One region of the Microbacterium sp. S1037 genome, then DNA from elsewhere that is predicted to be linked to it. Evidence: predicted binding sites of a transcription regulator. Region 1 holds the regulator's gene; the other holds the start of a gene.
What was found. Region 1 encodes LexA, which represses DNA repair genes until DNA is damaged. Its sites were predicted from a motif close to TCGAACANNTGTTCGA; they were not measured.
Positions count from the first base shown of each region.

Region 1 (15,856 bases):
ATGAGCTTCGAGAGGAAGTCCTTCGCGCGATCGGACTGCGGGTTCGTGAAGAACTGCTCGGGAGCCGCCTGCTCCACGATCTGCCCGTCGGCCATGAAGACGACGCGGTTCGCGGCCTTGCGCGCGAACCCCATCTCGTGCGTGACCACGATCATGGTCATGCCCTCCTTGGCGAGACCGACCATGACGTCGAGCACCTCGTTGATCATCTCGGGGTCGAGGGCCGAGGTCGGCTCGTCGAACAGCATGACCTTCGGCTTCATCGCGAGCGCACGGGCGATCGCGACGCGCTGCTGCTGTCCACCGGAGAGCTGGGCCGGGAGCTTGTCCGCCTGGTGACCGACGCCCACGCGCTCCAGCAGCGCGCGCGCCTCTTTCTCGGCATCCGCCTTCTTGAGCTTGCGGACCTTGATGGGGCCGAGAGTGACGTTCTCGAGGATCGTCAGGTGGGCGAACAGGTTGAATGACTGGAACACCATGCCGACATCGGCACGCAGCTTCGCGAGCCCCTTGCCCTCCTCGGGCAGGCGCGCGCCGTCGATGGTGATGGACCCGCTCGTGATCGTCTCGAGGCGGTTGATCGTGCGGCAGAGCGTCGACTTGCCCGATCCGGACGGACCGATGACGACGACGACCTCACCGCGGTCGACGGTGAGATTGATGTCTTTCAGCGCCTGGAACTGGCCGTAGTGCTTCTGCACATCGGAGACGACGACGAGGGGCTCGGAGCCCGCCGGGGGAACGGATGCCATGCGTTCACCCTATGAGAGCGACGAGCCGGCGACCACCTCGGAACGCGCGCCTTAACCGTTCTGTAACAGCGGCCTCACCGCGCGCGCTGCGCGAAAGCCGTCTCGTACAGACACACGCTCGCGGCCGTCGCGAGGTTCAGCGACTCGGCGCGGCCGTAGATCGGCAGGCGCAACGACAGGTCGGCATGAGCGAGCGCCGTCTCGTCCAGCCCCCGCGCCTCGTTGCCGAAGAGCCAGGCCGTCGGCTCCGACAGGAGGTCTCGGGATGCCAGGAAATCGTCGCCGTCGACATCGGCGGCGACCACGCGCAACCCGGCCTCGTGCGCTCGCGCGACGACGTCGGCGAGATCGAGGTCGACCGCGACAGGAAGGTGGAACAGCGACCCGGTGGTCGAGCGCACGACCTTCGGGTTGTACGGATCGACCGTGCGCCCGGTGAGGACGACGGCGTCGGCACCCGCGGCGTCGGCGGCACGGATGATCGTGCCGAGGTTGCCGGGGTCGCGCACCTCCTCGCAGATCGCGATGAGGCGCGGGTTGCCCGCGAGCACGTCCCTCAGGGCCGTCGGAGTCTGCCGAGCCACCGCGACGATGCCCTGGGGCGTGACCGTGTCGGCCATGGCATCCAGGACCGCCTCGGTCGTGTACTGCAGGTCGACGCCCGCTCGCTCGGCGGCATCGCGCACATCCGTGTGCTTCTCGAGAGCCGTCGGGGTCGCGTAGAGCTCGAGCACCGTCTCGGGCGCCCACGCGAGGGCTTCGCGCGCGGCCTGCGGACCCTCGAGGAGGAAGAGGCCGGTCTCTTGACGGGCGGCGCGCTTGCTGAGCTTGGCCACGGCGCGCACCCGCGGCGAACGGGGGTTCTCGAGCACGTCCTCAGTGTATGGCGTGGGCGGCATAGACCCCGGAAGCCGCGCGGAAACGACGAACGGGCGCCCTCCGGAGAGGACGCCCGTTCGGTACGAGGACGCGTCTTACGCGGTCTTCGGAGCGTTGACGTCACTGGGCAGCGCCGCCTTCGCGGTCTGGACCAGCGAGGCGAACACGGCGGGCTCGTTCACGGCGAGCTCGGCGAGCATACGACGGTCGACCTGGACACCCGCGAGGCCGAGGCCCTGGATGAAGCGGTTGTACGTGAGGCCGTTCTGGCGCGACGCAGCGTTGATGCGCTGGATCCACAGGCGACGGAAGTCGCCCTTGCGCTTGCGACGGTCACGGTACGCGTAGACCAGGGAGTGGGTGACCTGCTCCTTGGCCTTGCGGTACAGGCGCGAACGCTGACCGCGGTAACCGGAGGCGCGCTCGAGGATGACGCGACGCTTCTTGTGGGCGTTTACTGCCCGCTTGACTCTAGCCATTTCTGTTTCTTCCTAACGTGCGTCGGCGCTCAGAGACCGAGGAGCTTCTTGGCGACCTTCGAGTCACCGGCGGCCAGGACCTGCTCCTGGTTCAGGCGGCGGGTGCGCTTCGAGGCCTTGCCTTCGAGGTTGTGGCGCATGCCGGCCTGCTGCTTCATGAGCTTGCCGCTACCGGTCAGCTTGAAGCGCTTCTTGGCGCCCGAGTGGGTCTTCTGCTTCGGCATCTGTCTTCCTTCGTTGGTGTTCCCGACGGAGCGGGAGTCTGGGGAGCTTTACTCGGCGGGGGCCGAGCTGGGCGTTTCTTCCGGGGCCGCCTCGCCACGGGAAGCGCTGCGCGCCGCCTCGCGGTTCGCCGCGCGCTGCGCGTTCTGCTCGGTCTTGACCTCGGACTTGTTCTTGTGCGGGGCGACCACCATCACCATGTTGCGGCCGTCGATCGTGGGGTTGGACTCGACGGTGCCGAACTCGGCGACATCTTCCGCGAACTTGCGGAGCAGGCGCACACCCTGCTCGGGACGCGACTGCTCGCGACCGCGGAACAGGATCATCGCCTTCACCTTGTCGCCCGCCTGGAGGAAGCCCTCGGCGCGCTTGAGCTTGGTGATGTAGTCGTGAGCCTCGATCTTGAGGCGGAACCGGACCTCTTTGAGGACCGTGTTGGCCTGGTTACGACGCGTTTCCTTGGCCTTCTGCGCGGCCTCGTACTTGAACTTGCCGTAATCCATGATCTTGACCACGGGAGGCTTCGAGCTCGGCGCAACCTCGACCAGGTCGAGGTCCGCTTCCTGGGCCAGGCGCAGCGCAGCTTCGATTCGGACGATGCCGACCTGCTCGCCGTTGGGTCCGACGAGACGGACCTCCGGGACTCGGATGCGCTCGTTGGTGCGGGGATCGCTGATGCGGAACTCCTCTTGTGTGCGGGTGGTGGCCGCCGCGATCCGATCGAATCGCGGGCGAAGAGGAGTACACACGCCACCCGGCACGGTGCTGTCAGCACCGGCTTCTGCACCCAGACGACCCCGTGCGAAACGGAGCGGAGTGCGGGAACCCGGTAGCCTGGAGCGGCAAGCGCGGGTGGGATGTGATCCTCTTTCGTACGGAGTGAGACACTCCGAAGCCCGCCATAGTCTAGCAGAGAGATTCACGTGGACACGATCCCCTCCGACCAGCTCGCCGACGACCACTCCGCGCACCGCCACGGAGCCGAGGACGAGCGTCTCGCCCGCTGGGAGGAACAGGAGCGCGCCGCATCCTCGGCCACCCGCGACATCGCCGACGTCCCCGCCGTCGAGGTCATCACGACCGCCGCCGTCCACCTCATGAGTGCCGCCGCCGTGAAGACCGGCCTGGCCGACGATCCGAAGCAGCAGCTCGACCTCGACGAGGCCCGCAAGCTCATCAACGCCCTCGCCGGCCTCATCACCGCCGGCGCCCCCGAGATCAGCGACATGCACGCGCGCTCCCTGCGCGACGGGCTGCGGTCGCTGCAGCTCGCGTTCCGCGAGGCGTCGACCATTCAGGACCCGATCGGTAAGGGGCCGGGCGAGAAGTGGACAGGTCCCGTCACGTAGGTCGCTCGTTCTGCGGAGGTACCGGACTCCGGGATGCCATCCTCCCGAGGCAAGAGCAGGGCCCCTACCCCGATTGCCTCGGGAGAATGGCATCCCTTCGCCCTGCGCCACCGCAGGACAGTTCCTCCGTGACACCCGCGGGGGGTATAGGGGGGCAGCCCTTCGCCTGTGCCGCAGGACGACTCCTCCGTGACACCCGCGAGGTACGGAATGGCATCCCTTCGCTCTGCGCCACCGCAGGACAGTTCCTCCGTGACACCCGCGAGGGTATAGGGGAGCACCCCTTCGCCCTAAGGCACCGCGGGGCACCTCCTCCCTGACACCCGCGGGAGGAGGGGCGGCTCGGTGGACCGTGGGGTGGTCTGCCGGAGCCGAGGTCCCTGAGCCTGTCGAAGGGACCGGGACCGCTGAGGGCGACCCCCACGCCGTCGGAGTGCTGTGCGGGTCAGGCGTCGGAGCTGCGGTGCAGCTTCACCGTCAAAGAATCGACGAGCACGGCGATGCGATCGTCGGCGGACCAGCGGCGCGCGATGCGCGCCAGCACGGCGTCCAGCTCTTCCTGCTCGAGGCCCGACATCAACTGCAGGTGCACGACCAGCTCGGGCCCGCGCAGGCGGCCCGTCGGATCGCCCGACTCGACCGCGAGATCGAGCACGGCGAGCTCCCCCGAGATGCTCTCCTGCAGCCCGGTGAAGATCGTCGGCGACGTGTGCGCCGGCTCCCACGGCTCGCCCTGGGCGATGGCCCAGACCGCGGGGCGGCGCAGGACGAACTCCGTCTCGGAGGCCGGGTCGATCACGATGAGCTCGGTGTCCTCGGACGCCGCGGCCAGGGCCGTGCGGCGGCCGTCCGCGGGGACGGGGCGGGCCGTGGCATCCCATGCCTGAAGAGCCGCGACGGACGTGAACACGGGCAGCACTTTGCGACCGTCGGGGGCGGCCACCGTCACGATCGACAGCTCTTGGGTCTTGTCGACCTCGAGTCCGTGCGGCCCGACGCCGTGATCGCCCTTCTCAGCGACGAGGGGGATCAGGAGGCGCGCTTCGCGGTACGCGTCGACCACCGCGCGTGCATCGCCGTCCCCCGTGCGGAACGCGAGCAGGGCCGCCAGCAACGCGGGATCGGCGGAGCCGTCGTCGCCCGAGTGGGGGTTGGCCTGAAAGCTGCGCCCCTCCCAGGGGACGCCGGCCGAGTCCGCGTGGGCACCGTGCGCGCCGTGCGCCTGAGAACCGTGCGCGTGGGCGCCGTGCGGATCGTCAGTGTCCGGCGACATCCAGTGCCTCGGCCAGCGTGAACTGGCCCGCGTAGAGCGCCTTGCCGACGATCGCACCCTCGACGCCCAGCGGCACGAGTTCGCGGAGCGCCGCGATGTCGTCGAGGCTCGATACGCCGCCCGAAGCGACGATCGGCTTCGGCGTGCGCTGCGTCATCTCGCGCAGCAGCTCGATGTTGGGGCCGCGGAGCGTGCCGTCCTTGGTGACGTCGGTGACCACGTAGCGGCTGCAGCCGGCGTCCTCGAGGCGGTCGAGGACGGTCCAGAGGTCGCCGCCGTCGCGGGTCCACCCGCGCGCCGCGAGCGTGGTCCCGCGGACGTCGAGACCGACGGCGATCGCTTCGCCGTAGCGGTTGATGACGTCGGCTGCCCACTCGGGGTTCTCGAGCGCCGCGGTGCCGAGGTTGATGCGGCTCGCGCCGCTCTCGAGTGCCGCCTCGAGCGAGCGGTCGTCGCGGATGCCGCCGGAGAGCTCGACCTGCACGCCCTTGACCTGCTTGATGACCTTGCGCATCACGTTCGCGTTGCTGCCTCGACCGAAAGCCGCGTCGAGGTCGACGAGGTGGATCCACTGCGCGCCCTGGCGAGCGAAGTCCGCCGCGGCGTCGACGGGGTCGCCGTAACTGGTCTCGGTGCCGGCCTCTCCCTGGGTGAGGCGGACGGCCTTTCCGTCGGCGACATCGACCGCCGGAAGCAGCACAAGTTCGGGCGTGGACGCGAAATCGTTCATGGCTCCTCGGACCCGTCGGCGCATCTCGCCGAGCCTGGGCACGAGGTCACACAGTAGTCGTGCGCAGCCCGTCGATCCAATTGGCGAGGAGCCGGATGCCGGCTTCGCCCGACTTCTCGGGATGGAACTGCGTCGCCGACAGCGGCCCGTTCTCGACCGCCGCGAGGAACGGCGCCCCGTAGGTGCACCAGGTCAGGACGGGCTCGGGGAACGGCGGGGTGACCTCGAGCGACCACTCCTGCGCCGCGTAGGAGTGCACGAAGTAGAAGCGCTCGTTCTCGATCCCGTCGAACAGGCGCGAACCGGCTCCGGATGCCACGGTGTTCCAGCCCATGTGCGGGAGCACCGGAGCCTCGAGCTCGGCGACGGTACCGGGCCACTCCCCCAGACCCTCCGTGTCGGCCCCGCGCTCGATGCCGCGCTCGAACATGACCTGCATGCCCACGCAGATGCCGAGAACCGGCCGACCGCCGGCGAGACGCCGGTCGATGATCTCTCCGCCGCGGCTCTCGTTCAGGGCACCCATCACCGCGCTGTACGCGCCGACACCCGGGACGAGCAAGCCGTCGGCGTCGAGCAACAGCGAGCGGTCGGAGGTCAGTCGCGCATCGGCACCGGCCTCGATCAGCGCTTTGACAGCGGAGTGGACGTTGCCGGAACCGTAGTCGAGGACAGCGACGAGCGGCCTGGACGTCACAGTGCGCCCTTGGTGCTCGGAATGCCGTCGACCAGCGGGTCGAGCGCCTTCGCCTGGCGGAACGCCCGCGCGAGCGCCTTGTACTCGGCCTCGGCGATGTGGTGCGGGTCGCGCCCCCCGAGGACGCGCACGTGCACCGTCAGACCCGCGTGGATCGAGATCGCCTCGAACGAGTGCCGAACGAGCGAGCCGGTGAAGTGACCACCGATCAGGTGGTGCTCGAAGCCCGCGGGCTCGCCCGTGTGCACGAGGTAGGGGCGGCCACTGATGTCGACGACCGCCTGGGCGAGCGCCTCGTCCAGGGGGACCAAGGCGTCGCCGTAGCGTGCGATGCCCGACTTGTCGCCGAGCGCCTGACGGATCGCCTGCCCGAGCACGATCGAGGTGTCTTCGACGGTGTGGTGTGCGTCGATGTGCGTGTCGCCGGTGGCGCGCACGCGGAGGTCGGTCAGCGAGTGCTTGGCGAACGCCGTCAGCATGTGATCGAAGAACGGAACCGTGGTCTGGATGTCACTGGCACCGCGTCCGTCGAGGTCGAGCTCGAGCTCGATGTGCGACTCGCTCGTCTCTCGCGTGAGAGAAGCGGTGCGGGGCGTGGCGGGGCCGGTCATGACCGCGATCCTACCGAGGCGAGGGCATCGAGGAACGCGGTCGTCTCGTCGGCCGTGCCCGCCGTCACGCGCAGGTGGTGCGCGATACCGACGTCGCGGATGAGGACGCCGCGGTCGTACAACGCCTTCCAGGTGGCGGCGGGGTCGGCGACACCCCCGAAGAGCACGAAGTTGGTCCACGACTCGTGCGCCGAGTAGCCGAGAGCCGACACCGTGGCCGAGATCCGATCGCGTTGAGCGACGATCTCGTCGACCATCGACAGCATGGTGTCGGCGTGGCCGAGCGCCGCAGTCGCCGCAGCCTGGGTGAGAGCACTCAGGTGGTACGGGAGCCGCACGAGGCGCAGGGCGTCGACGAACGCCGGGTCGGCGGCGAGGTAGCCCACTCGCGCACCGGCGAAGGCGAAGGCCTTGCTCATGGTGCGCGAGATGACGAGTCGAGGACGACCGGGCAGCAGGGTGACAGCGGACGGCTCGTCGCGGGGCGCGAACTCCTGGTAGGCCTCATCGACGATGACGATCCCGTCGGTCGCGTCGTAGACCGCCTCGACGACGTCGAGTCGAAGCGGCGTCCCCGTGGGGTTGTTCGGCGCGCACAGGAACACGATGTCGGGACGCTGCTCTCGCACCTGGGCTGCGGCCGACTCGGGGCTGAGCGTGAAGTCGTGCGCGCGGTCTCCCGCGATCCAGCGCGCCCCGGTTGCGCGCGTGAGGATCGGGTACATCGAGTAGGTCGGCGCGAAGCCCATGGCCGTCCGTCCGGGCCCGCCGAACGCCTGCAGGATGTGTTGAAGCACCTCGTTCGATCCGTTGGCCGCCCAGATCTGTTCGGGCGTCAGGCCGTGACCGAGGTAGCCGGCGAAAGCCTCACGGAGGCCGGTGAACTCCCGGTCGGGATACCGGTTGACGTCGCGCAGCGCCCGGGCGACGGCATCCAGGATGTCGTCGGCCACTTCCGCCGGAACGGGGTGCGTGTTCTCGTTCACGTTGAGGGCCACAGGCAGAGCGGCTTGCGGAGCGCCGTAGGGCGTCATCCCGCGGAGGTCATCGCGGAGAGGGAGGTCGTCGAGGCGCACAGTCACCTCACCAATGGTAGGCCGCCGCGACGATCAGCCGACGCCTCAGGGCGCGGCGAGGTATTCGGTGGGGATGGCGATGCGCTGGCCCGCCGAGACCGCTCCGCCGTCGAGGGCGTTCAGGCGCGAGATCTGCGCCACGACGTCGCGGGGATCCGCCTGGGGAGCCACGTCTTCGGCGATCGACCAGAGGGTCTCGCCGCTCATCACGGTGATCTCGGCGAACGAGCCGCTCGGAGCGCCGCTCTCGCTCGACGCGAGCGCGGACCCGCCGCCGACGACGGCGATGGCGAGAGCGACCACCACGGGCAGCGCGGCGAGGAACGCCACGACGCGACGACCACGTGCGGTCAGACGCAGGCGAGTGGTGGGGGCGGTGGGGGTGATGCTGCTCATGGTGTGCTCCTTGGTGGGGAGAGATTCGCACCCCACCCTCGGCCGGGAGGGCGGTGGTGCGAATCTGTATTCCGAATCTATCTTCGATACTTTCGAGTGTCAACACCGGCTGTGATCGGAGACGAATCGAACGCGACACGCGTGAGGCTCCGTGTCATTCGGGTCGTCAACCGGATACGGTTTCGACACGGAGACCTCATCACCAACCTCCGACATTCGAATTTCCGCCGCAGAACGCGCGGCGCGAGGGGAGCTCAGATGACCGACGCGACGACCGCCGCCGGCCGCGAACGACCGCAGACCCGGCGGCGCAAGAACCTCAGCGACAAGCAGCTCGCGATCCTCGAGGTGATCCAGCGCTCCATCGCGCGGCACGGCTACCCGCCGAGCATGCGCGAGATCGGCGACGCGGTCGGACTGAAGTCGCTCTCGAGCGTCACCCACCAGCTGAATCAGCTCGAACTCAGCGGCTACCTGCGCCGCGATCCGGGCAAGACGCGCGCGATGGAGGTGCTCATCGACCTGCCGGGCGCCGCCGCCGAGAACCCGGCCGACACCGCCCCGGCGCTGGGTGACGCGGCCCTCGTCCCCCTCGTCGGACGCATCGCCGCCGGGGTCCCGATCACGGCCGACCAGCAGGTCGAGGAGATCTTCCCCCTCCCCCGCCAGCTCGTCGGCAAGGGCGAGCTGTTCATGCTCAAGGTGTCGGGCGACTCGATGATCGATGCCGCGATCTGCGACGGCGACTGGGTGGTCGTGCGCTCTCAGGCGACCGCCGAGAACGGCGAGATCGTCGCGGCGATGCTCGACGGCGAGGCGACGGTCAAGACCTTCCGCCGCCGCGACGGTCACACCTGGCTGCTCCCCCGCAACAGCGCGTTCGAGCCGATCCTGGGCGACGAAGCCGTCGTCCTCGGCCGCGTCGTGGCGGTGCTGCGCGCGGTCTGACGCCCTCTGGCGGCGCGGCCCGGTGGCGAGTCCGGCGCGCCGTGATGTCTCCGTGGCACGGCCCGACCCACGACAATGACGCCATGCCTGACGGACACCTCTCCCTCGCGCCGAGCCTCGGCAGCGCCACGCCGAAGGCCCGGCTGAGGATCCGTGCCGTGGCATCCGTCGTTCTGCTGGCTTTCGCGGTCCTCGCGGTGCCCCTGGCCCTCGTCGCGGCGTGGGCGCGACTTCAGCTCGTCGACGAGGATGCCTTCGCGGCGACGCTCACCCCCCTTGCCGCCGACCCACGAGTGCAGAGCCTCGTGATCGACGAAGCGACGAGCGCCATCACCGGATCACTGGACGCGTCCGCGTCAGACGCCGCGGTGCCACCGACCGCGGCGCGGGCGCTGGAGCTTCTCGGCCGCCCGACCGCGGCGGCGGCGCGTTCGCTCACGGAGCGCGCCGTGACGGAAGTGGTCCGCTCGGACCGCTTCTCGAGCGTCTGGGCCGCGGTGGTGCGCACCTCCCACCGCGCTCTCGTGTTCGGAGCGACGTCGGACGGCGGCGGCATCATCGTGCTGACTCCGGACGGCCTCGGGATACAGGTCGGCGGGGTGGTGTCGGCGATCACCGACGAACTGAGTCTGCAGGGCTCCCCCGTGGCGGCTCTCATCCCGAGTGTCGATCGCGTGGTCATCGTCGGCGACGGCGCGCCGTTGCGCGTGTTGCGCGCCGGCTACGTCATCGCCACCGCGGCGGGCGTGCTGCTACCCGCCTTGGCGGTGGTCCTCCTCGCGGGCGGAGCCCTCGTCGGACAGCGAAGAGGACGTGCGATCATCGGCACCGGACTGGCGATCGCCGTCGGTTCCGGAATCCTTCTGATCGGTGCGGCTGCGGCGCCCGACGTCGTCGCCCGCACCGCCGCCGCCAGCGGTCTCGATCCCGCGGGCGTCGCCGCCATCGTCCGCCAACTGTTGACGTCACTCGTCGGGTCGTCTGGCGTGGTCTTCGCCGCGGGGGTCCTCCTCCTCGCGGTCGGCGTCATCGTCGCACGGCGCACGAACCGGACGGGCGCCCCGTTGAGCCCGGCCGGGCCGAGCAGCTGAGCATCCGACGTCGACGCCCGGCGATCTTGCGACGACCACGGATGGCCGCATCCGGCCGTTACCATGACCGAAAGCGCAATCGGAAGCGAGCCCCGTGTCTACCAACCCCGCCCCTGGCGATCCTTCTTCCGCCGAGGGCGACACCGCGGCACCCACCGCCCTCGGCCCCGCCGAGCCGGCACCCACCGAGACGCGCGCTCCCGGCGATGACCACGCGCCCGCCCCGCGATCGCGGCCCCGCCGCAGCACCGTCATCCTCGGTTCGGGCCTCGCACTGCTCGTCGTCGCCGCAAGTGCGGGGTTCTTCTGGCTCAGCGCGCAACTCGCTGCATCCCAAAAGCAGATCATGGATCAACAGCAGCAGATAACCGACCAGCAGCGTGAGCTCGAGGAGCAGCGGGCGCAGCTCGATCGCAAGGAGCAGTTCGGCGCGGCCATGCAGGAGCTCTATGCGACAATCGATCCGCTCGTGGGCCTCCCGTACGCGTCGCTCGTGCCCTGGAGCGAGGTCGAGGGGTTCGCCCACAGCGCCTGGGTGCACCGGGAAAGTGTCGTGACGATGGAACGTGACATCACCGACGTCAAGATGTTCACGACGAAGCTGGCCAACCGCGTGGAGGCCGCGCGCTCCATGGCCTCCACGAACGCGACGGGGAGCCCGTGGGAAGCCGCGCTCGACTCGCTCGGTCACGGGTGGGTGACCATGACATATGACGAGAGCAACCGCCCGTGCGGCCTCGAGGCGATGGCCTGCGTCTCGAGCGCGGATCCCTTCGTCGTCCACGTCAGCAGCGACACCCGCGACACCTCGACACTGACGGACTGGATGCGCACCGGAGTCGCGTACCACGAGTACTCGCACGTGCTGCAGTTCACCAACCCCGAGGCCACGGCATCCGCACTCACCGCCTTCGGCGGCAATGCGGAGACGATGGCGGACTGCTACGCGCTGACCTTCCTCGACGGGTGGACGTTGGACCACGTGGTGCCCATCGACAGCTCCTCCTACTGGGAGGTGAGCGTGGGCTACGGCTACACGTGCGACGATGCGCAACGCCAGGTCATCCGTGACTGGGTGGGAAGTCTGGGCGTGCAGAAGCGCACCGTCTCGCAGTGAGCACGGGCGAGGCGGGTGTCGGCGCCCCTCCTTAGAGTGGATCCATGGCAGACACCCTCCCCTACGGTTCCTGGCCCTCACCGATCACACCCGAGTCGGTGGCGCAGTCCTCGCCGCGTATCGACGGCGCACGGCTCGTGGGCGACGAGGTGTGGTGGGGTGAGTCCGTGCCCGCCGAAGCGGGTCGCGTCGCGGTGAAACGGCGTCGCGTCGACGGAACCGTCGAGACCGTGCTCCCCGCTCCCGCCAACGCCCGCTCCGCGGTGCACGAATACGGCGGAGGCGCGTGGACGGCGTCCGACGACGGTGAGCTGTTCTACGTCGAGAAGACCGACCAGCGCGTCTACGCGCTCCGACCAGGCGGCACGGCGCGCCCCCTCACCCCCGCCGACGAGGCCGTGCGTCACGGCGGCCTCGGGTTCGAGCACGGCGTCCTCCTCGCCGTCCGCGAGACCCACGGTTCCGACCGCGTCCCCGCGCGGGCGATCGTCCGCATCGCCGTCGACGGCGAGGGTTCCGGCGAGGTCCTCGCCGCCGGGAGCGACTTCCTCGCCCAGCCCGCGCTGTCGCCCGACGGACGACACCTCGCCTGGGTCGCGTGGAACCACCCCGACATGCCGTGGGACGCCACGATCATCCGCGTCGCCGACCTCGATACGGGCACGGTGCGCGACATCGCCGGCGGCGCGAATCGCGCTCCCCTGCAACCGGTCTGGATCGGCGACGACGAGCTGCTCTACGCCGACGACCCCGACGGTCGGTGGAACCTGTTCCGCCACCCCCTCGACGGCGACGCGCAGGCGGTCGCCCCCGCCGACGCCGACACCGGCGGTGGGCTCTGGGTGCTCGGGACGCGCTGGTTCGGCGTCACCGACGACGGACGCATCGTCGCCGTGCGGACCGACGGCGGCGACGAGGTCGTCGAGATCGCCCCGTCCGGGGTCCGTCCGCTGGAGGTCCCCGCCGTCGCGGGCGCCGCGGTCGACGACGCACGCGGTACGCGGGTGCTGGTGTCGGGAGCCGACGCGGGCGGCCGCTCGGGCCTCTGGCTCGTCGACCTCGCCGCCGGCAGCGTCGACCTCGTCACGGGCGGAGCAGGCTCATGGGGAGACGAATGGATGCCGACGGCCCGCGCCCTCGAAACCGAGGGGCCGCACGGCACCGTGCACGCCTTCGCCTACGCGCCGACCAATCCCCAGGTCACCGCCCCGGACGACGAGCGGCCGCCGTACGTCGTTCTCGTCCATGGTGGTCCCACCTCGCACGTCGGACCGGCCCCTTCGGCGAAGACGGCGTTCTTCACCAGCCGTGGGATCGGCGTCCTCGACGTGAACTACGGCGGTTCCACCGGCTACGGCCGCGCCTACCGGGATCGACTGAAGGGGCAGTGGGGCGTCGTCGATGTCGATGACGTCGCGGCCGCAGCGTCCGCTCTCGCCGACGCGGGACTCGCCGACCCCGATCGCCTCGCGATCGCCGGAGGCTCGGCGGGGGGCTGGACCGTGCTCGCCGCGGTGACGAACACCGATGTGTTCTCGGCCGGCATCTCCCGCTACGGCGTGGGCGACGCACGCGCGCTGGCGGAAGACACCCACGATTTCGAGGCGCGCTACCTCGACGGGCTCATCGGCGCCCTCCCCGACGCCGAGCACGTCTACATCGAACGATCCCCGCTCACTCATCCCGAGCGGTTCCGCGTTCCCCTGCTCATCCTGCAGGGCTCGGAAGACCGGGTCGTCCCTCCCTCGCAGGCCGAGGCGATCCGTGACGCCCTGGCGGCCCACGGCGTGCCGCACGCCTACGTGCTCTACGAGGGCGAGGGACACGGTTTCCGCCGCGCGGAGACCGTGATCGACTCGCTCGAGCGCGAACTCGGGTTCCTGGGCGCCGTGTTCGGTTTCGAGACACCGGGGGTCCCCGTACTCGATCTCGGCTGAAGCCACCGGAACTTGCCGGCATCCCCGCCAGGCACCGCACCTCGACGTGGCGGCGAGGTTCAGCCGCGGCGCAGTAGGCGCAGGCGACTGGCCATGCGGAACGCGTCGGGTCGTCCCGCGGCACGCGACAGGAACGCCTCGAGGTCGACCGCGGAGTGCACGTCGAGGCGCACGTCGGCGTCCACGAGGACGTCGATGAGGTTCATGAACCGCTGCTGGGCGGCGGGGCCGACCTCGTCCAACGGTGGCACGTCGGTGAGCGTCCAGTGCCGATGGACCGCGCTCCAGTGCCGATACTCCGCGGGTGTCACGGGCGAGTCGCACAGCTGGGGGAACGTCGCGATCAACGAGCGCTCAGCGGCCGACGTGACGGTGAACACGCGATCGCGCACCGACAGCCGCTTCGGGGCGGTCAGAGCAACCGGGGGCGAAGCCGTGGACCACACGCCGGCTCGAAATCCTGACGTGTGGTCCGACTCTCGCGTGCGATAGTCCACGGCCCCGTCGAGACGCACCACGTCGAGATGAGCCTCGAGAAGGGCGATGCCGGGAACGAAGAGGTGATGCCAGACGGGGTCGGGCAGCAGGTCTCGCGGCGCGTAGTTCGACGTCGCTACGAGCGCGCAGCCGCGCTCCGCGATGCGCTCGAGGAGACGCGTGAGCAGACGGGCATCGCCCGGATCGTGGACGTGGAGCTCATCGAAGAACACCGCTCGACTCCCGCCGATGACGTCATCGAGCGCCCGGGTCGTGGCATCCGGCTCGCTCCGGTGCGCCTGGATCCGGCGGTGAAGGTCGTCGAAGAAGCCGTGGAAGTGCACCCGCGTGGCGCGGCCGTCCGGGAGAGCGGCGAAGAGCGCGTCGGCGAGCCAGGACTTTCCTCGACCCGGGGGGCCGTACACGTAGACCCCGCGCGCGGCGCCCCCGGCGAGAGCGCGCGCCATCTGTCCGAGAACCGCGCGTTGCGCCGGGGCGAGCTCGAAGCCCTCCTCACGCGCGCGCGACTCGACCGCGAAGAGCAGCGGGTCGGGCGATGACACCTTCGAAGCGTGGCACGTCCCGCGAGCGCGCGCTGCGCCGATGCTCCACCGTCGAGAGGCCCCGTGAGGGCCGGGACCCCCGCGCCGAAGCGCGGGGGTCCCGGGATCACGCCGCGTACGGCTCGAGTTCGGCCGCCAGTCGCGCACCCACGTGCGCGTGCAGGAAGGTTCCGGTCTCACGGTGCTCCTGCGCCACGATCAAGCCGCTCTCGTGGACCGCCGACACGAGGTCGCCGCGGTCGTACGGAACGACGGCCTGCACCTCGACGGCGGGAAGCGGAAGCGCCTCCTCGATCGCGGCGCGAAGCTCATCGATGCCCTCTCCCGTGCGCGACGAGACGAAGTGCGCTCTCGGGGCGAGCCCGCGCAGCACGAGGCGATCATCGTCGCTGACGAGGTCGGCCTTGTTGAACACGACGATCTCGTGGCCGAAGTCGGCCTCGACGTCGCCCATCACGTCACGGACCGTCGCGAGCTGCGCGGCCGGGTCGGGGTGTGACGCGTCCACGACATGCAGGATCACGTCGGCGTCGCCCACCTCCTCCAGCGTCGAGCGGAAGGCCTCGACGAGCTGGTGCGGCAGGTTGCGCACGAAACCGACCGTGTCGGTCAGCGTGTACACGCGACCGTCGGTCGTCTCGGAGCGGCGGACCGTGGCATCCAGGGTGGCGAACAGCGCGTTCTCGACGAGGACGCCGGCGCTCGTGAGGCGGTTGAGCAGGCTCGACTTGCCGGCGTTGGTGTACCCGGCGATGGCGACGGACGGAATCGTGTGGCGCTTGCGCTCGGCACGCTTGGCTGCCCGCGCGGGGGCGAAGTCGCGCAGTTGCTTGCGCAGCAGCGCCATCTTGGTGCGGATGCGACGGCGATCGAGCTCGATCTTCGTCTCACCCGGACCGCGCGATCCCATGCCCGCGCCGCCCGCGCCGACCTGTCCACCGGCCTGCCGCGACATCGACTCACCCCATCCGCGCAGACGCGGAAGCAGGTACTCGAGCTGAGCGAGCTCGACCTGGGCCTTACCCTCGCGGCTCTTCGCGTGCTGGCTGAAGATGTCGAGGATCACCGTCGTTCGGTCGATGACCTTGACCTTCACCACGTCTTCGAGCGCACGGCGCTGACTGGGCGCCAGTTCGGTGTCGGCGATGACGGTGTCGGCGCCCACCGCGGCGACGATGTCGCGCAGCTCCTCGGCCTTTCCCCGACCGACGTACGTCGCCGGATCGGGATGCGGTCGACGCTGGAGCACACCGTCGAGC
Region 1 is NZ_JBLWIG010000001.1:2,100,972-2,116,827, reverse strand. It holds gene ACMW4R_RS09585 (amino acid ABC transporter ATP-binding protein) at 1-752, opposite strand, end outside; gene ACMW4R_RS09580 (TrmH family RNA methyltransferase) at 827-1,624, opposite strand; gene rplT (50S ribosomal protein L20) at 1,727-2,110, opposite strand; gene rpmI (50S ribosomal protein L35) at 2,140-2,334, opposite strand; gene infC (translation initiation factor IF-3) at 2,383-3,048, opposite strand; gene ACMW4R_RS09560 (DUF1844 domain-containing protein) at 3,256-3,681, shown strand; gene ACMW4R_RS09555 (SseB family protein) at 4,127-4,954, opposite strand; gene priA (bifunctional 1-(5-phosphoribosyl)-5-((5-phosphoribosylamino)methylideneamino)imidazole-4-carboxamide isomerase/phosphoribosylanthranilate isomerase PriA) at 4,938-5,684, opposite strand; gene hisH (imidazole glycerol phosphate synthase subunit HisH) at 5,731-6,381, opposite strand; gene hisB (imidazoleglycerol-phosphate dehydratase HisB) at 6,378-6,992, opposite strand; gene ACMW4R_RS09535 (histidinol-phosphate transaminase) at 6,989-8,074, opposite strand; gene ACMW4R_RS09530 (LysM peptidoglycan-binding domain-containing protein) at 8,114-8,464, opposite strand; gene lexA (transcriptional repressor LexA) at 8,723-9,412, shown strand; gene ACMW4R_RS09520 (hypothetical protein) at 9,496-10,503, shown strand; gene ACMW4R_RS09515 (hypothetical protein) at 10,598-11,620, shown strand; gene ACMW4R_RS09510 (S9 family peptidase) at 11,665-13,557, shown strand; gene zapE (cell division protein ZapE) at 13,617-14,597, opposite strand; gene hflX (GTPase HflX) at 14,704-15,856, opposite strand, start outside.

Region 2 (15,856 bases), 970 kb from region 1:
TGGGGCGGCGGGTACGTGCAGATCAACGAGATCTACTCTCACGGCGGGCTGTCGTGCGTCATGACCGCGGTGTCGGACATGAGCGGGCAGCAGGTGCAGTTCGGCGCGATGGTGACCTTCGGCGGCGTGATCGAGATCACCAACGCGATCGGCGGTGTCGAGATCTGTCTCGCGAGCCCCATGCGCGACGAGAACACCGCGATCGACTGGCCCGCGGGCCCCCGCACGATCCAGGGCTACGAGGCGTTGCAGTTCCTCCGCACTCGCTACGGCGTCGGCGGCAGCGACCTCGCGCGCATCAGCAACCAGCAGCAGTACATGTCGCGCCTGGCACGCAAGCTCGTCAGCGAAGAGGTGCTCTCGAATCCCGCGACGGTGTTCCGTCTGGCGTCCACGGGACTGCGCAACGTCACGCCCACCCAGAGCCTCACCAATCCGCTGACGCTCGTCCAGATCGCCTCCGCGGTCAAGGACGTGCCGTTCGAAGACATCGTGTTCGTGCAGTACCCGACGGTGACGGCGAGTTCCGACGCGAACCGGGTCGAGCCGAACTACGCCGCGGCGCAGGTGCTGTGGGACGCGCTCTCGGCGAACCAGGGGATCGAGGTCACCGGTGCGGTCGGCGCGAACGACGGCGTCGTCGCGGAGCCCGCCCCCGGCGAGACCGCCGCGCCGACCGATGCTCCCGAGGTCGAGCCGGGCACCGTCGACCCGACCACCGGGTCCGTCGCCCTTCCGGAGTCGATCACCGGCTCGAGTGCGGCGCAGCAGACCTGCAGCAACGGCGTCGTGAACTGACGCGCCGGCGCGTCACGGGCGCGCCGCTGGTGACCGCGCGCCGCATCCCTCAGTAGCTCGGCGCGGCCGGGAGGTTGAAGAAGGCCTCGAGGGTCGAGTACCCGCCGTCGTGGTACGCCTGGGCGAGCTCGGGCCCGATGTACCGCAGGTGCCAGGCCTCGGGCTCGTAACCCGACACGCTCTCCTGCCCGTCCACGTAGCGGACGATGAAGCCGTACTCCCACGCGTGATCGCGCACCCACGCGCCCTGCGACGAGCCGGCGATGTCGTCGAGCGACCCGCACGAACCGCTGCACGGCACGATGTCGACGGCCATTCCGGACTGGTGCTCGCTGTACCCCGCGCGGGCGCTCTCGCGATCGGCCGCCTCGACGCCGCCCACCGCGACGCGACCGGCGTAGGTCTCTTGCTGCGTCGCGTACGAGCGGAAGGCGCTGAGGTATCCGATCTCGCCCGCACCCGCATCGTCGGCTGCGCGCACGAGGGACGACAACGCGTTCGCCGCCGACGACCGCATCGCGCTCTGCTCCAGCGCCCGGACGCCGTCGGGCATGACGAGGTCGTCGGGGCGCCAGTCGACCGGATCGTAGGGGCGCTGCTTGTTGACCACCACCCACTGATGCGTCGGATCGCTCAGAGAGACGCACGGGGCGATCCCGGATGCCACGGCGTCACGGAAGGTCGCTCCCCCTCCGGCCGCGGCGATCGCCGCCCCGTCGTCCTTCGCGGCGAGAGCGGCGGTGAAGGCGGGGTTGTCGCACGGCGTCGCGGCCGCGGGGGCGGCGGCGAGGGTGGGGACCGGCAAGCCCTCGGCGGGAACGGCCGGGGGTCCCTGCACCACGGCCACCGCGTCGGCGCCGGCGGCGTTGGCCGGGCCCGCGGCATCCTGTGATCCTCCGGTGACGGCTGCGCCGATCGCGACCGCGCACGCCGCGACGACGATGATCCCCGCGGCCGCCACCGCGATACGTCGGCGCAGAAGGAGCGCGCCGAGCGCCGTGCGCGGGCTCTCGCCGTCACGCCTCGCACGTCGCGTGAGGGGCTGCTCGGCGGGGACGTGCTCCTCGAAGGTGGACCGGCGGGGGCCGGATTCGGCGCCGGCGATCGGGATGGCCGCCGTCGCCCGACGTTCGGCCTCCGCGCGCGCGGCGCGACGGGTCGGGAACGTCGGATCAGAGGAGCTCATTCACCCCATTGTCCCCCGAGCGCTCACCCGGGTCGACCCGGGCGGGGGCTCGCTCGGTGAATCCTCGGTTGCGACCTGGCGAGGGCGAGGGCACGCTGGGAAGACCGTGTCCCGATCCGAGGGAGAGGAGCACCCATGCTCGACGACGACGATCGCGACCTCATGCGCGCTGTCCGGAGCTACCTGAAGCACGTCGAACGACTCGCCGCCACCGAAGCCGCCGGCGAACGCACGCCCCTGGGTGTCGCGCTCAGCGAGCACCTGGGCGTGGACGCCGCGTCCGTGCCCGTCCTGACCGAGACCGTCCCGCCACACCGGCTGGTCGATGCCGACATCGCCCTCGACGAACTGACGACCACAGGTGGGGGAACCCTCCTGGGCGTCACCGGCGGAGAGCAGCGTCTGCACTCCTCCGTCGCCGACCTGATCGCCAACGCGCATACCCGCTTCGCCCCCGGGCCGGTGTCGTACGAGATGCGGGCGACCGGACCGCACACCGAGCGTCGCGTGGTGGCCTTCGGCGTGCGCCTGCTGTCGTTCGCGGGACACCCGATCGTGATCGTCCAACGCGGCGCCTCGCCCCGCCACGGCGAGCAGACGGCCCGCCTCGAGGTGCTGAGTGCGGATCAGGATGCCGCGACCTCGCTGATCGCCGAGCTGCGGCGCCTGATGGTCGAGCGCAGCGTCCTGAAGGGGCGGGTGCTGTCGTTCGTGCCGACGGAGTACGGCCACGACGCGGGCGCGACGTTTCTCGAGCGTCCCGACGTGCACGCCGACGACATCGTGCTCGAGGAGGGGGTCCTCGAGCGGGTGGTCGAGCACGTGGTCGGCGTCGGCGAGCACCGTGAGGCCCTTCGCGCGGCGGGACAGCACCTCAAGCGCGGCGTCCTCCTCTACGGCCCACCCGGAACCGGGAAGACCCTGACGGTTCGGCACCTCCTGTCGCGGACCCCCGAGACCACGGCGGTCGTCCTGACCGGCTCGAGCATCCGTTTCATCGCGGCGGCGGCCGAGATCGCCCGGACCTTCCCGCCGTCGCTCGTCGTGCTGGAGGACATCGACCTCGTCGCCGCCGATCGCGGGTACTCGCCGCAACCGATCCTCTTCGAGGTGCTCGACGCGCTGGACGGCCTCGAGGGGGACGCCGACGTCGCGTTCGTCATGACGACCAACCACGTACACATCCTCGAAGAGGCACTGGCCGCCCGGCCCGGCCGCGTCGACCTCGGCGTCGAGATCCCCCTTCCGGGACCGGACGCGCGACGCCGGCTCTTCCGTCGCTACGCCGCGAACCTCCCCCTGTCGGATGACGCACTGGATGCCGCCGCCGCCCGCGCCGAGGGAACCACGGGGTCGTTCGCGAAGGAGCTGATCCGCCGAACGGTCCTCCTCGCCGCGGTCCGCGGGGATGGCACCGCGGTCACCGACGCCGACCTGGAGACGGCCCTGGACGATCTGCTGTCGTCGGGTGCCGCTCTCACGCGACTGCTGCTCGGGGCGCGGACCGGTGGTGACGACGCGACCGAGCCGCCAGAGTTCCACCACGGAGCCTCGTACCACCCCTGACCCCGGGGGCATGGACCGGGGCGGCGTGCGGAGCCGGGGGGCGTGGCCCCGGGGTGCGCGGCCCCGGGGTGCGTGGACCCGGGGTGCGTGGCGCGTGGACCCGGGGTGCGTGGACCCGGACGGCCGCGCGGAGCCGTGCGGATCAGGAGATGAAGTCGAGGGCGATCCGACCGGCGTAACCGAAGCCGACGACGACCGTGAAGAGCCCGGAGACCAGCAGCAGACCCGGGTGGGCGAGACCGATGACGACGCGGCGCGTCCGCGGCACCTCGGCGAGCATGCGGTCGGGGATGCGGTGCGACGACGGGACCGCCGCCCACCCGCGCAGGCGCGCGAGGTAGCTCACGCATCGCAAAACGAGCGCGGCCCACAGGATCACGATCACGGTGGGGACGATCGTCGCGAAGATGCCCGCCGCCTCGTCCCACGCGACGTCGGGATCGGGTCCCGCGTCGGCGGTCAGCTGGACGGCGACGGCGGCACCGACCACGACCGACCCCATCCACAGCACGACCGCGCTCATCAGCCCGACGAATCGAGACGCGAAGTGTCCGAGGATCGACTCCTCGTATTCGAGGTGGGTGCGCGGCGTCTGCGAGAGCACGAGGAGGGTCGCGAGCAGCGACGGCAGGACGAGGGCCGCCGAGATCACCATGCGGAGACCGTGGGGGAGGTCGAAGATGTTGCACACGGCGAGCAGCAGGACCATCGCGCCGACCCAGATCCACCCGGCGGCGGTGGGGTGTTCACTGACGAACCGCGGATGCAAGGGCTCGAGACGCCGCCCCGACCGAGCGAGCAGTCGCTCACCCCTGACACCTGAGCTCACAGGCCTGCCCTCCCGCCGGTCCGCCGTATGGGCGTGCTGTCACTCTAACCATGCCGACGACGCACGGGGCATTGCATATCTTCGATGAGAAACGCTTCCACCTTGCGATTCATTCGAATCTGTGTTCGACTCTTTCCATGAGGTGGCAGGGGCAGCAGCTGGGTGTCGACGATACCGCCGCACTGCCCGGCATGGAGCGGATGGACGGGCTCGTCCGCTCGGTGACCACGCCGGAGTTCGCGGGAATGACCTTCCACGAGGTGCTCTGCAAGAGCGCGCTGAACCGCGTTCCCGGGGTCTCGGCGATGCCGTTCGACTGGACGGTGAACCCGTATCGGGGCTGCAATCATCAGTGCGTTTACTGCTTCGCCCGCAAGACGCACGAGTACCTCGACCTCGATTACGGCAACGACTTCGACTCGCAGATCGTCGTCAAGGTCAATGTCGCCGACGTGCTGCGCACCGAGTTGCGCCGGGGATCGTGGACCCGCGAGCCGGTCATGCTCGGAACCAACACCGACCCGTACCAGCGCGCCGAGGGCCGCTACCGCCTCATGCCCGAGATCATCGGCGCGCTCGCCGAGAACCGCACACCGTTCTCGATCCTCACCAAGGGCACGCTTCTGCGGCGCGACCTGCCGCTTCTCTCGGACGCCGCCCGCCAGGTCAAGGTGTCCCTCGCGATGTCGATCGCCGTCTTCGACGACACCCTGCAGCGGTCGATCGAGCCCGGGACCCCCAGCGCCGAGGCGCGACTCGAGACCGTGCGCGCGGCGACCGCGGCGGGCTTCCGCGTCACGGTGTTCCTGATGCCGATCCTGCCGCACCTCACCGACTCGGTCGCCGTGCTCGACGACGCGCTCGCCCGCATCCGAGCGGCCGGTGCCGCGCGCGTGGTTTACGGAGCCCTGCACCTCCGACCCGGCGCCAAGCAATGGTTCCTCGAGTGGCTCGAACGCGAGCATCCGCACCTGGTGTCGTCGTATCGGGGTCTTTACCCCGGCGTCTCGGTCTCGGCCCCCAAGGCCTACCGCACCTGGCTCGGCAAGCGCATGCGCCCGCTCCTGCGGATGCACCGCCTCGACGGCTGGGATGAAGACGACCACCCCCGCGGACGACCGCAGCCCGGGCTGGCCGCACGCACGCCGACGACCAGCAGCCTCGGTCCGGTGCGAGGCACCGGGGGCTCGGCATCCGTGAGACCCCGTGTCGCCCCCGCGAGCGAGCCGACGCTGTTCTGAGCGCACGGGACTCCGAACGCACGAGACCCCCGCCGCGAAAGGCGACGGGGGTCTGGTGAACGGCCGGATCAGGACGTGACGTCGGCCAGCTGGCGGCCCGAGATCTCTTCGATCAGGTCGTCGCCGAGCTGTGCGGGCTCGAAGGGCGCGTCGATCTCGGCACGGTCGAGCAGCTCGGTCATCCGACGCTGACGCTGACGCGTGATGAGGGTCACGACGGTGCCGCTGCGACCGGCGCGGCCGGTGCGGCCCGAGCGGTGCAGGTACGTCTTGTACTCGTCGGGGGCGTCTGCCTGGATGACCAGATCGATGTCGTCGACGTGGATGCCACGAGCGGCGACGTCGGTGGCGACGAGCACGTTCACGCGACCCGAGGTGAGCTTCTCCAGGTTGCGGGTGCGCTTCTGCTGGTTCAGGTCACCGTGCAGGGCGACCGCGGCGATACCGGCCTCGTCGAACTGCTCCGCGAGCATCTCGGCGTAGGCACGGGTGCGGGCGAAGACGAGCGTCTTGCCGTCGCGGTCGACCAGCGACCCGAGGATCTCAGCCTTGTCACGGTGGTCGATCACGAGGACGCGGTGGTCGATCGTGCCCGAGTCCTGGTCCTCACCGGCGACCTCGTACACGGCCGGCTCGACGAGGAACTCGTCGACCAGCGCGGCGACCTCGCGGTCGAGGGTGGCCGAGAAGAGCAGCTTCTGGCTGCCGTCGGCGGTTGCGCGAAGGATCCGCTGCACCGGCTCGAGGAACCCGAGCTCGCACATGTGGTCGGCCTCGTCGAGGACGGCGATCTGCACGTCGGACAGGTCGAGCTTGCCCTGGTTGAGCAGGTCCTCGATGCGGCCGGGCGTCCCGATGACGATGTCGACGCCCTTCTTGAGCGCACCGACCTGGCGTGCCTGCGGCACGCCGCCGTAGACCTGCGTGGTGAACAGGCCCACGCTGCGCGCGATGACCTGGACGGTGCGGTCGATCTGCAGCGCGAGCTCACGGGTCGGAGCGAGGATGAGCGCCTTCGGCGCACGGCCGAACTCGCGGCGCTTGCCCGCCTGCGCGCGCAGGATGCTCTCGACGAGCGGGGCGCCGAAGGCGATGGTCTTGCCCGAGCCGGTGCGGCCTCGGGCGAGGACGTCACGGCCCTCGAGGATCGGCTTCACCGTGGCGGCCTGGATCGGGAAGGGGCTCGCCGCACCGAGACCGGCGAGCGCGCGGACGATGTTGTCGCCGAGTCCGAGGTCGGCGAAGCCGGCGTCAGTCACGGTCGCGGCGTCGACGGCCTCGGCCTGCAGACGCTCGTGGACGACATCGACGCGCTGCTCGTGCTCGGCGGAGCGCTTGGGGGTGGCGTTCTCCCCACGCCCACTCCACCCGCCGCTGTCGCGGCGGGCGGAGCCTCCGGGCGCGTGGGCCCAATCGCTGCGGCTCGGGCCGTCGGCGCGACGCGGGCGGTCGTCGAAGGAACGCTGCGGGCGGTCGCTGCGGTCGAAGGAACGCGCCGGGCGGTCGTTACGGTCGAAGGAACGCGCCGGGCGGTCATCGAAGGAGCGACGCGGGCGCTCGTCACGGTCGAAGGAGCGCTGAGGGCGGTCGCCGGCGTCACGGCGGGGACGCTCGTCACGATCGAAGGACCGCGCGGGACGGTCGTTCCGGTCGAACGAACGCGCCGGGCGGTCATCGAACGAGCGACGCGGACGCTCGTCGCGGTCGAACGAACGCGCGGGACGGTCGTTCCGGTCGAAGGAGCGGGCGGGGCGATCACCCGCGTCACGACGAGGACGCTCGTCGCGGTCGAACGAACGCGCAGGACGGTCGTTCCGGTCGAACGAGCGGGCCGGGCGGTCGCTGCGGTCGAAGGTCCGGGCGGGACGCTCCCCGGCATCACGACGAGGACGCTCGTCACGGTCGAACGAGCGCGCGGGGCGGTCGAACGAGCGGGCCGGGCGATCGCCGAAGTCACGACGCGGGCGGTCGTCGAACGAACGCGCCGGACGCTCGTCGCGGCTGCCGGCCGTGGCATCCCGATCCGAACGACCGAAGCGGTCGTCGCGAGCCGAGTGACGGATGCTGCGGGCCTCGTCGCGACCGGCACGGTCGGACGCGCTCCAGCGGCGCTTGTCGGGAGCGGCTTCAGCCTCGGGGCGGTACCCGCGGTGGTTCGGGCTCTTGCTGCCGGGCTTGGCGGGCGCCTCGGCGCCGGGGCGGCGCTTGCGGTCCTGGAACGAGGTCTTCGCGCCGTAGCGCGGCTCGAAGTTCTTCGCGGCGCGGCCGCCGGCGGGCTTCTTGTTCTTGGGCATGGGGGACTTCCTGGGTTCTGTTCGCGCGAAACAGCGGCACCGCTCGTGGCGGTGCGAAACCCGGAACGTCGTCGGCCGGGGGCCATTCACTGATGATGGTCGAGGCCGCGATCGCGTCCTGTCCATCGGCCCCTTGGACTCACAAACCCATCCGCGCATCACACGCGGTGTCCAGAGCCGACCCGCCCACGTTACAGGTCGCGCCTGGGAATGGCATCCATGTCGCCCCCATCGATCCTCGTCCCACTTATGGCCGGTGCCAGTCATCCGCACCCTCTACAACAGGGACATACACCGCCATATGTGGGACGAGGGTCACCGTGGCACCGACACGGAGAAGCGCCCGAAAGGCACGGCGCGGTGCACGAAGATGGACGCATGGCAGACACCGACGCCCACCCCATCACGGTGGCGATCGAGCGGCGCATCGACCCGACGCGCACCGCCGAAGCGACCTCCTGGATGCAGGCCGGCACCGACCTCGCGACCGCTTTCCCGGGCTTCCTCGGCTCGGGGTGGGTGCGCGCGGGCGAAGACAGCGACCTCTGGTACATGCTGTACCGCTTCCGCGACATCACCACGCTCGAGGGGTGGGAGACGTCGTCGCAGCGACAGTGGTGGCTGGACTCGGGCCGCCCCTTCGCGCGCGAGGAGCGCGTCGAGCGCCGCACCGGCATCGAGGGCTGGTTCGACGCCTCCTTCGGATCGGTCCTCCACCCGACGGATGCCACCACCTCCCCCGTGCAACAGCCGGTGCCTGCGGCTCCCCCGCGCTGGAAGCAGGCCGTGACGATCTGGGTCGGCTTCTTCCCCACGAACCTGCTCGCGTCGTGGCTGCTCGGCTTCATCCCGGGGTTCGCCGAGATCCCCCTCGTCGTGCGCGTGCTGGCCACGACCCTCATGCTCACCCCCGTCATGACCTACGCGGTGCTCCCGTGGGTCACCCGACTGCTGCGGCCGTGGCTGCAGCGTCCGCCCCGCACGCGAAAGGCTTCGCCATGACCGCTGACCCGACCGGAACCCGCTTCGTCCTCCGCGCAGAGCACTCCTCCGCCGAGATCACCCAGGTGGGTGCCGCACTCCGGGCCCTGACCGTCGGCGGCGTCGACCTCGTGCCGTCCTACCCCGACGATCAGCCGACGCCCGCGGCATCCGGTGTCGTGCTCGTCCCGTGGCCGAACCGCATCCGCGACGGCCGGTACACGTTCGCGGGCGAAGAGTTGCAGCTCGCGATCAGCGAGCCGAAGTTCGGCAACGCCAGCCACGGACTGCTGCGCTTCGGCACGTACCAGCCGATCGAGCACACCGACGATCGGCTCGTCCTCGGCGCCGACGTGGTGCCGCAGACGGGTTACCCCTTCCACCTGCGCACGCGGGTCACGTACACGCTCCTGCCCGACGGGCTGCACGTCGCGCACCACATCGAGAACGTCGGCGCCAAGACCGCCCCCGTCGCCCTCGGCGTGCATCCGTACCTGCAGATCGGCGGGGTCGAGACCGCCGACCTGGTCATCCATTCGACCGGGACGACGACGCTCGTGCTCGACGAGCGCAACATCCCGATCGACGAGGTGCCGGTCGACGCCGACACCGACCTGCGTGGTGGCCGCCGCCTCGGGGACGCCTCACTCGACAACGGATACCGGGGTCTGGAGAGGGATGCCGAGGGCCGGGCCGTCCACACCCTCACGGCCCCCGACGGTCGGGTCCTGCAGTTGTGGCAGGACGCCGGATTCGGCTGGGCGCAGGTGTTCACGACCGATCGCTACCCCGGGCAGCCGCTCGCCGTGGCGATCGAGCCGATGACCGCACCCGCGAATGCCTTCGCCTCCGGAATCGATGTGCACGCATTGGCGCCGAACGGCATTCTCGTCCGCGAGTGGGGAATTCGTTTTAGCGCTTAACAAACGAATATGTCCCCCTTTTGGGGGACATATTTTTCCCTTACGACCTGGGGTATTTCTGCGAAAGACATTTCCCCTCCAGGCGAAAGAAAAGTTAGCATTCTGCTGACGGTCTCCGTCGACGCCGGGGACCGAAGGAATTCGATTCTCGGCTTTACCCGATTAGCCGACGGGGGCCGAGGGTCTCGCGGTGCTGGGGGGCTTTCGGTCCACGCCTCAGGGAAAGCACCCGAAAATGAGCCTCGCGGTCCGACCAACCGTTTCCTCCCCCTCCTTCCGCATCGTCTCCCGTGAGGTGCTGACGGCGTCGCGCACTCTGGCGCGGCGCGTGAGCGCCCTTTCGACGATGCACGTAGCGGCGTTGGTCCTGGTCGTGCTCGTGGGCGGGATCCTCGCCTCGATCATCACGACGACCGATCCGCTCTGGTGGCAGCTGCACTTCAGCCAGCTCGGCACCTTCCACGATGTGTCCGGCGCGTTCTTCAACACCACGCTCAAGGTCGGGGGCGCTCTCGTCGTCGTCTACGCCTTCCGGGTCCGCCGCGACCTCCTCCGGCTCGGTTCACGTGCGGGCCGCCGGGGAGCCGCGACCGTCGCCCTGATCTGCCTCTCCGTGATCGGCGTGAACCTCGCGCTCGTGGGCTGCGTTCCCCTCAACACCAACAAGGACCTGCACGACAAGGTCGCCGGCATGATGGTCCTCGGCTTCGCCGCACTGCTCATCACCACGCCCGTGCTGCTGCACCGTCTGCACCGGCGCCTGGCGATCTCGACAGCCCTCGTCTTCGTGTTCCTGTTCGCGGGCGCATGGCTCTTCGTCACCGCGACGATCAATCTCGCGCTGTTCGAGGTGATCGCGTTCGCCGCGATGTTCGGGTGGTCCGGCGTGTTCACGCACGCTCTCGCTCAGGCCGGCGTCCGGCCGGAGGCGACGCCCGCGGCCGCCACCGAGGCAGAACCCACCTTCCCCGCGACGTCGGCCCGCCGGGCGGCACGGCGCCTGTCGTCGGCGCGTCGCCCGGTGACGCGCCTCGCGACCCTTGGCGCCGGCAGCACCGGCCACAGGCCCCTGAGCGCGTCGAAGGGATCGGACACGCGCGCGGCGGCTTCGACACGCTCAGTCACCGCGGCGCGATCCGCCGCTCGCGCGGTCGGCGCCGTCAGTGCCGGTCGCGCAGCTCGCGTCGGCTCAGCGGGTGTCCGTCCTCTGCAACGACCTCCGGCGCGGCGGGCTCAGGCGTCTCGCGCGCCGCACGCCGTGCGACGCGTCGCTCCCGCGCTCCCTCGACGAGGTTGTACAGCGTCGGCAGCACCAGCAGCGTCAAGAAGGTCGACGACACCAGCCCGCCGATCACCACGACGGCCAGCGGCTGCGAGATGAACCCCCCGTGCCCGGTGATGCCCAGCGCCATCGGTACGAGGGCGAAGATCGCGGCGAGCGCGGTCATCAGAATCGGGCGCAGACGTCGTGAGCCACCGACGATCGTGGCCTCGTAGACGCTGAGTCCCCGCGCGCGGTACTGGTTCACGAGGTCGATGAGCACGATCGCGTTGGTCACGACGATGCCGACGAGCATCAACGCGCCGATCATCCCGGCCACCCCCAGGGGCACCCCGGTCACCAGCAGCAGGAGGATCGCTCCGGTCGCGGCGAACGGCACCGACACCAGCAGTTCGAGCGGCTGGCGGAGCGACTTGAAGGTCGCCACCATGACGACGTAGACGATGAGGATCGCGGCCAGCAGGGCGAGACCCAGCTGCCCGAAGGCATCCTGCTGATCGGTGACCGCGCCACCGACCTTCGCCGTCGCCCCCTCCGGGAGCTGCACGTCGGCGAGCGCCGCGTTCACGCTCGACGAGGAGCTGCCCAGGTCATCGGTCGTCGGGGTGACGGTCACCGTCGCGGTGCGCAGGCCCCGGGCGGTCGTGATCGACGGGGGCGTCTGGCTCTGCTCGACCGTCGCGATCTCGTCGAGGGGTACGGTCCCGCCCGCGCTGGGGATCTCGAGGGCGCGCAGCGCGTCGACCGTCGCGGGCGGGTTCTCCGCGGCGACGTACACCGTCACGCCGCGGCCGTTGATCTCTACGGTGCCGGCTTGGCGCGGCTGCATCGTGTTGGACACGAGCGCACCGACCGTCCGCTCCGACAGCCCGCGTTCGGCCGCGGCCGCGCGATCGACACGTACCGAGACGAACGGCAGCGACGCGGAGAGGCTGCTCGTGACCTGCCCGATGCCGTCCTTGCCCTGCAGGCCCGCGACGACGGCGTCGTTCGCCGCCTGGAGGGACTGGCCGTCGGCGGCGGTCACGTCGACGGTGATGTCGGTGGACCCCAGGCCGCCGCCCGAGGCGGCGACCTCGATCTCGCCGGCATCCGTGATCCCCTCGAGCTCGGTGCGCACGCGCTCGCGGAGGTCGACCTGATCGACGCCCGCCTGCGAGGTGATGGAGTAGGTGATGCCCGAGCCGCCGCCCGAGAACGCGTCCCGGAGGGCCGATCCGCTGGATCCGATCGAGGTCTGCACGGTCTCGACACCGGGGGTGTCGAGGAGCACGGCCTCGACCTTCTGTGCGGCGGCGTCTTCGGCATCCAGGCTCGGAGCGGACCCGATCTTCTGGGTCACGGTGAAGGTGTTCTGGCCCGAGTCCCCGAGGAAGTCGGTCTTGAGCAGGGGCACAGCGGCGAGGGTTCCGCCGAGCACCAGCACGGCCACGGTGAGCGTGACCCAGGAGTGCTTCAGCGTCCACCGGAGGATGGGCACGTACCCCTTCTGCAGACGCGAGGGCGGCGCGTCGGGGGCCTCGGGGTCGATCGGGTTGCCCTCGGCATCCCGGATGACCTTGCCCGGCTTGAGGAACCACGACGCCAGCACCGGCACGATCGTCAGCGACACCAGCAGCGAAGCGGCCATCGCGATCGTGACGGTGAGGGAGAAGGGACGGAACAGCTCGCCGGTCACGTCGCCGACGAACGCGATCGGGAGGAACACCGCGACCGAGGTGATCGTGGATGCCGTGATCGCGGCCGCCACTTCGCGCACCGCGCGGACGATGGTGGGGATCTTCTCGGCGTCGCCGACGTAGTGCCTCTTGATGTTCTCGATCACCACGATCGAGTCGTCGACGACGCGACCGATCGCGATGGTGAGAGCACCGAGCGTCAGGATGTTCAGCGAGTAGCCGAACGCCTGGAGTCCGACGAAGGTGATCAGCACGCTCGTCGGGATCGAGATCGCCGTGACGAGGGTCGAGCGCACCGACATCAGGAAGATGAGGATGACGACGACGGCGAAGACGAGCCCGAGCAGACCCTCCTGGGCGAGCGCCTCGATCGACTGCTCCACGAAGGGGGCCTGATCGAAGACGACCGTGAAGGTGGCGCCGTCGCCGAGCGTGGACTCCAACCCCGGGAGGGCGGCGAGCACTCCGCGCGACACGTCGACGGTGTTGGCGGCCGGGAGCTTCGTGACGGCGATCGTCAGGGCGGGCTTGCCGTCGACGCGCGACAGGGTCGTGGTGGGGTCGGCCCCGAGAGCGACACTGGCGACGTCGGCGATCGTCGTGGCGCCGGCGCGGAACTGCGCGGCATCGGAGGGAACGAGGGGAAGAGCGGCGATCTCGTCGACGCTGGTGAGCTTCGCGCCCGTCTGGACGGTCAGGGTCTGATCGCCCTCGGTGATCGATCCGCCCGGGAAGAGCACGCCGTTCGCGTCGAGGGCGTCGGTGATCGACTGCTGCGTGTACCCGCGCTCCGCGAGCTTGCCCGCGTCGGGGGTGATGGTGACCCGCTGCCCCGTTCCGCCGACGATCTGCGCGCCGTTGACGCCCTCCACATCTTCGAGGTCGGGGATGATGCTCGTCTGCAACGTGGACTGGACGGCCTCGGCGTCGCTGAAGCCGGTGACGGCGAGCTGGATGACCGGGAAGTCGTCGATGCTCGCCGACGCGACGGTGGTGTCGGCCGACTCGGGGAGCTGGTCCTTGATGCGCGCGATCGCGGCCAGGATCTTCTGCTGCGCCGAGGCGAGATCGGTGCCGTAGGTGAAGGACGCCGAGACGATCGACGAGTTCGTCGTGCTGGTGGCCGTCGTGGACTCGAGCCCGTCCACGCCGCGGATCGCGTTCTCGATCGGTGTCGACACGTCGGCTTCGACCACCTCGGGAGAGGCGCCGGGGTATGTCGTGACGACCGCGAGCTGCGGGAACTGGATCGAGGGGATCAGCTCCTGCTTCAGGTTCGTCAGCGCGAGCCCGCCGAAGATCGCCGCGACGATCGTGACAAGGGCGATCAGGGCGCGGTTCTTCAGGCTCAGGACGGCCAGATACGACACGAAGGACCTCTCGGGATCACGATTCGATACAGAGATGTATCGACGCCCAGTATCCCACGCACCCCCGGGGGTGAGGCCGGGTCAGAGCAGCGAACCGATGGCCAGACCGGCGAGCGCGGCGAGCACCGAACCGACGAACGACGCCACCGCGTAGATCGTCGCCGTCCGCGTCCGCCCCTCTTCGGCGAACAGCGCAGTCGCCACCGCGACAGCGCTGAACGTCGTGTAGCCGCCCAGCAGCCCCGTCCCCACGATCCACCGCCACGCCTCGTCCGCGGGAAGACGACTCAGGATGCCGAGCACCAGCGCCCCCGAGAGGTTGACGACGAGGATGCCCCACGGGAAGCTCTCGCCCGTCCGCCGACGGATGGCGACATCGAGCAGGTACCGCGCCGCCGCACCGATTCCGCCCGCGAGGGCGACGGCGGCGAAGACGAGCGGGGTCACGCCCGTCAATCTACGCGGCGATCAGGCCTCGAGCGCTTCGACCCGGCGACGCAGCTCGGCCGCCTTCTCCGCGCCGATCTGAGCGGCCGCCAGCTGCAGGGCCGCGCTCGCGGTGAGCGTCTTCGCCACGAGGTAGGTCGGGCTCTTCTTCAGGTCGGGGATGACGTCGAGGATGATCGCCTCGGCATCCGGGTCGGTCATGAGCTTGCCGAGCTTCACTTTCGCGAGGTCGTATCGAGCGGCCATCGTGTCTCCTGATCCGGGTGCTCCGTCGTCACCCTGTCGAGATTTTTGCACATATGTACAGCTATGTCAGGATTCGGGAAGGATTCCGCGCGATCTCGCCGGTCAGCGCGAAGGCGGCACGGGCCTCCGGCGTCCAGAACGCGCCGACGTAGACGTGGAAGCCGTCGGGGGCCGTTTCCAGCCGCACCGCGGAACCTGCCTCGCGCGCCCGCGCGGCGAACGACACCGCGTCGTCGAAGAAGATGTCGCGGCCGCCCTGGAAGATCACCGTCGGCGGCAGGCCCGCCAGATCGGCGCGAATCGGGTTGAGCGCGGCATCCCGAAGCGACCGGCCGCGCGCCCACGCGACCGCACCCGCGCGCAGCCCCGGCACGCGCAGGGACGGGTCGCGTCGCACGCGGCGCGCGATCGCGGGGTTACCGAGCTCGAGGTCGAGCCAGGGCGAGAAGAGCACGAGAGCGTCGGGGCGGCGCTCGGCGCGGGACGCGAGCCCGAGGGCGACCGTCCCGCCCGCCGAGTCCCCCGCCACGAGGAGCCTCGACGAGCCCGCGCGGCGGACCAGACGCGCGTATTCGGCATCGACGAAGGCCGCGGTCTCCTCGGCGTCATGCTCCGGAGCGAGCGGATAGTTCACCACGCTGATCGCCGCTCCCGTGCTCCGCGCGAGGCGTTCGATGATCCACCAGTGCTCGGCGACGAGCGGATTCACGAGTCCCCCACCCGGCAGATACATCAGCTCGACGCCCGGCGTGCGCGTCGCCGGTTCGTAGCGGACGACGGGGAGCCCGCCGGGTCTCGTCACGACGACGCGGCCCGAGCGGCGCAGCCGCGCCGGCGGACCGACGGGGCGGCGGTCGGGTGACAGCGTCGAGAGGTAGTCGTCTCGGGCGAGCGCCCGGCGGATGCTCGTGGCGTTGATCCACATCGCCGCCGCCGTGAGCTTCATCGCCATCGACACGGGCTCAGCCCTCCGCGGCCATGTCGGCGAGCGCGTTCGTCGTGACGAGCCGCACC
Region 2 is NZ_JBLWIG010000001.1:1,127,762-1,143,617, reverse strand. It holds gene ACMW4R_RS05060 (LCP family protein) at 1-798, shown strand, start outside; gene ACMW4R_RS05055 (M15 family metallopeptidase) at 848-1,984, opposite strand; gene ACMW4R_RS05050 (AAA family ATPase) at 2,120-3,550, shown strand; gene ACMW4R_RS05045 (hypothetical protein) at 3,693-4,379, opposite strand; gene ACMW4R_RS05040 (Rv2578c family radical SAM protein) at 4,517-5,620, shown strand; gene ACMW4R_RS05035 (DEAD/DEAH box helicase) at 5,689-7,914, opposite strand; gene ACMW4R_RS05030 (antibiotic biosynthesis monooxygenase) at 8,293-8,916, shown strand; gene ACMW4R_RS05025 (aldose 1-epimerase family protein) at 8,913-9,818, shown strand; partial or broken gene ACMW4R_RS05020 (DUF998 domain-containing protein) at 10,054-10,701, shown strand; gene ACMW4R_RS05015 (efflux RND transporter permease subunit) at 10,979-14,149, opposite strand; gene ACMW4R_RS05010 (fluoride efflux transporter FluC) at 14,231-14,596, opposite strand; gene ACMW4R_RS05005 (hypothetical protein) at 14,618-14,842, opposite strand; gene ACMW4R_RS05000 (alpha/beta hydrolase) at 14,904-15,794, opposite strand; gene ACMW4R_RS04995 (hypothetical protein) at 15,805-15,856, opposite strand, start outside.
Region 2: the regulator LexA is predicted to act here: its motif matches at 4,493-4,508, upstream of ACMW4R_RS05040 (Rv2578c family radical SAM protein).